DNA from 2 places in the Streptomyces sp. NPDC058240 genome. Region 2 is predicted to be linked to the other one. Evidence: riboswitches for the same ligand, from Rfam matches in the RefSeq annotation. Region 2 holds a riboswitch; the other holds the start of a gene.
What was found. A riboswitch is a leader RNA that binds a small molecule or an ion and turns the genes downstream of it on or off. The one in region 2 is predicted to bind cyclic di-AMP.
Positions count from the first base shown of each region.

Region 1: linked by a shared signal. The riboswitch ahead of ACFVX4_RS13445 (transglycosylase family protein) and the one ahead of ACFVX4_RS09515 (NlpC/P60 family protein) in region 2 are both predicted to bind cyclic di-AMP.

Region 1 covers NZ_JBHVWT010000005.1:307,787-311,187, reverse strand. The annotation lists gene eno (phosphopyruvate hydratase) at 1-1,014, opposite strand, end outside; gene ACFVX4_RS13445 (transglycosylase family protein) at 1,301-2,068, opposite strand; cyclic di-AMP (ydaO/yuaA leader) riboswitch at 2,072-2,243, opposite strand; gene ACFVX4_RS13440 (transglycosylase family protein) at 2,544-3,401, opposite strand, start outside.
Region 2 covers NZ_JBHVWT010000003.1:363,509-366,909, reverse strand. The annotation lists gene pcrA (DNA helicase PcrA) at 1-1,027, opposite strand, end outside; cyclic di-AMP (ydaO/yuaA leader) riboswitch at 1,276-1,441, shown strand; gene ACFVX4_RS09515 (NlpC/P60 family protein) at 1,440-2,591, shown strand; gene ACFVX4_RS09510 (hypothetical protein) at 2,650-3,003, opposite strand; gene ACFVX4_RS09505 (NlpC/P60 family protein) at 3,318-3,401, shown strand, end outside.

The sequences.
Region 1 (3,401 bases), on a different contig from region 2:
CTGGTTGACCTTGACGAGCAGGGCGTTGGCGGAGCCCTCCTCGATGCCGCGGGCCAGGCGCTCCGGGTTGGTGACGAAGAGGTCGTCGCCGACGATCTGCACCTTGGCGCCGAGCTTGTCGGTGATGACCTTCCAGCCGGCCCAGTCGTCCTCGTACAGCGGGTCCTCGATGGAGACCAGCGGGTACGCGGAGACGAGCTCCTCGTAGTACTCGGTCATCTCGGCGGCCGAGCGGGACTTGCCCTCGAACTCGTACTTGCCGTCCTTGTAGAACTCGGACGCGGCGACGTCGAGCGCGAGCGCGATGTCCTTGCCGGGGGCGTAGCCGGCTTCCTTGATGGCCTCGACGATGAGGTCGAGGGCGGCGCGGTTGGACTCCAGGTTCGGCGCGAAGCCGCCCTCGTCGCCGAGACCGGTCGAAAGACCCTTGGTCTTCAGTACCTTCTTCAGCGTGTGATAGACCTCGGCACCCCAGCGCAGCGCCTCGGAGAAGGACTCCGCGCCGATCGGCGCGATCATGAACTCCTGGATGTCCACGTTGGAGTCGGCGTGCGAACCGCCGTTGAGGATGTTCATCATCGGAACGGGCAGCAGGTGCGCGTTCGGGCCGCCGAGGTAGCGGAACAGCGGCAGGTCCGAGGCCTCGGAGGCGGCGTGGGCGACGGCCAGCGAGACGCCGAGGATGGCGTTGGCGCCGAGCGAGCCCTTGTTCTCGGTGGCGTCCAGGTCGAACATCGCCTGGTCGATCAGCCGCTGCTCGGTGGCGTCGTAGCCGACGAGCTCCGGGCCGATCTGCTCGATCACGGCGAGGACGGCCTTCTCGACGCCCTTGCCCTGGTAGCGGTTGGGGTCACCGTCGCGAAGCTCGATGGCCTCGAACGCACCGGTGGAGGCGCCGGACGGAACGGCAGCACGGCCCGTGCTGCCGTCGTCGAGGCCGACCTCTACCTCGACCGTGGGGTTTCCGCGGGAGTCGAGGATTTCCCGGGCTACGACGACGTCGATGGACGGCACGAGGCATCTCCTTCTGGGATATGACGCTGGTTGTGCAGGGTCGCTTTGGCCTTGCGACAAGAGCCTAACCGGCCCGGCCCGCTGAGCCCGACGACCGCCCGACCCCTGGGACGAAAAAGGACCCGAGGGCGCACATTGGCGGGCAAACAGGCAGAAATTTACTGGCCAGTAACTACAACACTTGAACGGTCCGGCGCTCCCCCGAGCACAGACGGCCGAACCCCGGCCCGGCGCGTACGGGGGAATGCGCGCCGGGCCGGGGTGCTCGGGGAGGAGAGAGCCTCGACTACTTCGTCAGGTGCAGCTGCTGACCCGGGTAGATCAGGTCGGCGTTCTTGACGATGTCCTTGTTCAGCTCGAACAGCTGCTGCCAGCCGCCCTCGACCTTGTGGTCGGCCGCGATCTTGCTGAGGGAGTCGCCGGAGACGACCTTGTACTCGCCGTCGCCCTTCTTGACCTTCTCGCCGGTCGGGGTGGTGACGGTCTTCTTCGACTCGGCCTGCGGGGCGGCGGAGCGCTCCGAGCGGGAGGCGGCGGGGGCCTCGGTGCGCTCGCTCTGCCTCGGCTGGGCCGACTGCGACTGCTGCTTCGGGGCGGCCGGGGCGCTCTGCTGCTCGGAGGCGCCGGAGCTCGCGGTGGAGTTCGAGGAGGAGCCGGTGCTGACGCCCGGGTCGACACCGTCGTTGGTCAGGTTGCCGGCGCCGGCGCAGGACCAGGCACCCGGGCCCTGCATGTCGAGGAGCTTCTCGGCGGTGGCGATCTGCTGGGCCTTGGTGGCCAGGTCGGCACGGGCGGCGTACTGCGTACCGCCGGCGGCGGCCCAGCTGGACTGCGAGAACTGCAGACCGCCGTAGTAGCCGTTGCCGGTGTTGATGGACCAGTTGCCGCCGGACTCGCACTGGGCGACGGCGTCCCAGGTGGCGACGGAGGCGGCGGAGGCGCTGGTCGCACCCATCAGGGGCACGGCGACGGCGGCACCGGCGACACCGGCGAGCGTGGCGATACGGACGGCCTTGGACGGGCGGCGGTGCTTGCCCTTGCTGGAAAGCAGCATGGAACTTCTCCTCACCGACGCCTACGAGGTGAGCTGTCGGGTTCGGGCCAAGTGAGTTGCCCGGTCGCACGTCCTAGCACGCGACTTCACCCCAAGCCGGTCCTGATGCGTCTTTCGACGATCGGGCCCGGCGCTTACCTGGGTCCCCCGCTCCTGCCTACGGCGCTTTACGCGTCTGTTCCCTTCGACCGACGGCAGGATTCGGCGTGACGGTCGACGGGGCCCGCGGTGCGAGCGGTTCCGACCGTAAACATACGCAACCCTCACATTCAAAGATGGACACATCGGACAATCAACCCGTACTTGCATCTGAAGAACCGTCGTTTCCGCAGGTGGGACGTGATGCGGAAGGGCCTCCCAGGCGCGACACGCCAGTTGACGCAAAGAGACCCATGTCTCACTTACGCATAAGCGGACATAGGTCCCTGAACTACCCCGATTTTTGAGGTGCTTTTAGTCGATTATCAGACTGCTCTCACTGGGCCTTCACATCGAGATCGAGGCTCTGGCCAGGGAGGATGAGGTCCGGGTCGGAGCCGACGGCACCCTTATTGGCCTCATAGAGCGCGGGCCAGCCTCCGGGAACCTTCTGTGCATCAGCAATCGACCAGAGGTTGTCGCCGGGCCGGACGGTGTACGCGCCGTCAGCCGCCGGCTCGGCCGTGTCGCGCGCGCCGTTGCCGCCACGGGAGGCGTGGCGGCCCGACTCACGGCCGCCGCCGTCCGTGTCGCGACTCCCCGCGGTGGCCGGCGCGCCGCGGTGCTTGCCACCCGCATCACTGGACGAGTCGGGTGAATCGGACGTGTCACGGGGCGCACCGGAGGACGCTCCGGGAGACGGAGTGGTCGAAGCCGAGGGCTTCGGGGACGGCGAGGCCTTCCTTGACGGCTTGTCGGCCCCGTCCGAGCCGTCCGCACCGTCCACGGCGTCCGAGCCGTCCGAGGCGCTCCCGGACGGCGTGGCGTCGTCGGACGGGTCCGCCGACGCGTCGTCAGCCGGCTTCGCGCTCCCGGTCGGGTCGTCGGCGGGAACGGAGCCCGGGTCGACCCCCGGCGGCGTCCCGTCCACCGCGAGGCCGGAGATGACCGCACAGCTGGGCCAGGCCCGCGGGCCCCGGTCATCCAGGACCTTCTCGGCCACCTCTATCTGCTGCGCCCGGCTGGCGAGGTCCGCGCGCTCCGCGTACGCCTCACCGCCGTACGCCTTCCAGGTCTCCGGCGAGAACTGCAGGCCGCCGTAGTAGCCGTTCCCGAAGTCCGCACTCCACGCGCCGCCGCTCTCGCACTCGGCCACCCGGTCCCAGGTCGTGGCGTCGGCCGCGTGCGCACCGGA
Region 2 (3,401 bases):
TCGTCGCGTTCGGGTAGTCCTCCTCGAACTGGAGGATGTTGCGGATGGTCGCGCCGCGGAAGGCGTAGATCGACTGGTCCGCGTCACCCACGACACACAGCTCGGCCGGGGCGTCGCCCTCGCCCGCCGGGCCGACCAGCTCGCGTACGAGGGTGTACTGGGCGTGGTTGGTGTCCTGGTACTCGTCGACCAGGACGTGCCGGAAGCGGCGGCGGTAGTGCTCGGCGACGTCCGGGAACGCCTGGAGCAGGTGGACCGTCGTCATGATGATGTCGTCGAAGTCCAGCGCGTTGGCCTCGCGCAGCCGGGACTGGTACATCGCGTAGGCCTGGGCGAGCGTCTTCTCGAAGCCGTCCGCGGCCTGGCCGGCGAAGGTCTCCTCGTCGATCAGCTCGTTCTTCAGGTTGGAGACCTTGGCCGTGAACGACTTCGGCGGGAAGCGCTTCGGGTCGAGGTCGAGATCGCGGCAGACCAGGGCCATCAGCCGCTTGGAGTCGGCGGCGTCGTAGATCGAGAACGACGAGGTGAAACCGAGCCGCTTGGACTCGCGGCGCAGGATGCGTACGCACGCGCTGTGGAAGGTCATGACCCACATGGCGTTGGCGCGCGGCCCGACGAGCTGCTCGACGCGCTCCTTCATCTCGCCCGCGGCCTTGTTGGTGAAGGTGATCGCCAGGATCTGGCCGGGGTGCACCCCGCGCTCGGCGAGGAGGTGGGCGATCCGGTGGGTCAGCACCCGGGTCTTGCCCGAGCCGGCCCCGGCGACGATGAGCAGCGGGGATCCCGCGTGGACGACGGCGGCGCGCTGCTCGGTGTTCAGCCCGTCGAGGAGCGCCGCGGAGTCGATGACGGGGCGGTGCGCGCCGTCGCGGTAGTAGGCGTCCCTGGGCGGCGGGGGCCCGTCGAACACGCCCGCGAAGAGGTCCTCCGGCACCGCTTCGGGTGCGGAGTCCTCGGGGGGCGGCGGGGGCTCTTCCTCCGAGTGCTGGAGGCCGGCCAGGAAGCTGTCGTCAAAGAGGCTGCTCATCGCTTGTCGAGTCTAGGCCGCTCCACCGACACCCGGAGGCCGCATGACCAACCGCACACAGCGCACCGGACACGCAGAGGGATCGAGCACCCACTCCACGTAAGGAATTCCGGGCCTCCACCACCCGCCGCGGCAAGGTCACGAAAATGTATCGGGCATATCGAACATCAACCTTCACAGCAGCACCATGGGTTGGCTAGCGTGCTCGACCGGGCGGCCCGTACCCCCTTGAGGCGAACCACGCCGAGCGGGCGCCCCCGCCGAATCCGGGCTGCCCCCGCGGGAGTTCGGAACCGGGGACCCACACGCAGTACCGGGGTGAATCGGTCCTTATCCCCCACTCGGACCGTAGGGCAGCCTTCCGTTCCGCCCGAACCCGACAGCTAACCCGGTAGGCGGTCCACGGAAGGAGATGCCGGCCTTGGCGTCGCATCGCAAACCGCGCACCCGGGTGCGCACCACCGCACCGGCCGTCGGGCTCACCACGGCGGCCCTGGCGTCCGTGACCCTGCTCTCCACGCAGAGCGCCATGGCCGCCCCGGATCCGAAGCCCGGCGTCGAGGACGTCCAGAAGAAGGTCGACGACCTCTACCGGCAGGCGGGCACCGCGACCCAGCAGTACAACCAGGCGAAGGAAGCCTCCGCCACCCAGCGCGCCAAGGTCGACGCCCTGCTGAACGACGTGGCGAAGCGCGCCGACAGGCTCAACGACGCGCGCAGGACGCTCGGCACCTACGCGGCCGCGCAGTACCGCAGCGGCTCCATCACGCCGAGCGCCACGTTCTTCCTGGCCGACGACCCGCAGTCGTACTTCGACCAGAGCCAGTTGATGGACCGGATGACCAGCCGGCAGCAGAAGGCGATCACGGACTTCCGTACACAGCAGGCCAAGGCGTCGAAGAAGCGCGCCGAAGCGGTGCGGAGCCTGGAGACGCTGACGACGACGCAGACCACACTGCGCACCAGCAAGCAGAACGTCCAGAAGAAGCTGGGCGAGGCGCGCACGCTGCTGTCGAAGCTGACCGCCGAGGAGAAGGCGCGGCTCGCGGCGATCGAGCGCAAGAAGGAGGCGGAGGCCAGGCGCAAGGCGCAGGAGCTGGCGAAGCAGCAGGCCGCCGCGAAGGCCGAGGCCGAGCGCAAGGCCGAGGAGGCCGCGAAGGAGTCGGGGGGCGGTACGGGCACGGGCACCGGGACCGGCTCGGACAGCAGCGCCACCACCAAGGCGGAGAAGGTCCTCGCCTTCGCCAGGGCCCAGCTGGGCAAGCCGTACGTCTGGGGCGCGACGGGCCCGGCGTCGTACGACTGCTCCGGACTCACCCAGGCGGCGTGGAAGTCCGCGGGCGTGGACATCCCGCGGACGACGTGGGACCAGGTCAAGATCGGCACCCGGGTCGCCACGGCGGATCTGCGGCCGGGGGACCTCGTCTTCTTCTACGACGACATCAGCCACGTCGGCATCTACAAGGGCGACGGGATGATGATCCACGCGCCGAAGCCCGGGGCGAACGTGCGCGAGGAGTCGATCTACTACATGCCGATCTACGGCAGCGTGCGACCGGCGTAGCGACTCGCACCGTCACCCCGGCCGCCGGACGGCCGGGGACCGGGGCCGCACGGCGGGATCAGGTCCAGAGCGTGGCGATGAAGATGTTGAGCATCGTCAGCCCGCCCACCGCCGCGAAGGCGCCCTTGTCGGCCTTCTCGTCGTCCCGCTTGATGTAGACGAGCGCGAGGACGACGACCAGGACCAGCAGCTTGACGCCGATCTTGATGTTGTTCACGTGGTTGCCGTCGGCCTCGTTCAGCCCGACCAGCGCGACACCGGTGACCAGCATGGTCAGCGCACCGTGCAGCATCGCCGGGACGAACCGGGCCGTGCCCGCGCCCATCGCCTTCATCTGGGTCAGGAAACCGCCCAGCAGGGAGGCGATACCGATGATGTGCAGGGCGACGAAGACATGAATGAGTACGTCCATGAGGCCGCAGCCTAGCCCTGGCCATATCACCACTCGACAGGCAGGTACACCTTCCCGACCACTTCGCTCGCGCCTGTACCAATTGCCTGACTCTGGTGCAATTTCTCTGATCACTCGACGACATTGCCACGCCAAATTCAGACAATAAGCGTCATTACGACTCCTGCCCGTGCCCCGGGTTTAGCGTCCCTGAGCAGGTGACCGGCTTCACCGCCACTCCGTACGCGGACGGCGCACCGGTCGCCCCGCCGAGAGATCGGGCGGGCCCGCCGGTAGCCCCCGGCGGGCAGTCGTCAGGAAGGACGCACGCCCTCGTGGCAGCGCATCGAAAACCCAGGCAGCGCCCGTACACCGGCCCTGCTGCCCGCACCGCGGCGACCCTCGCCTTCGCCGGGGCC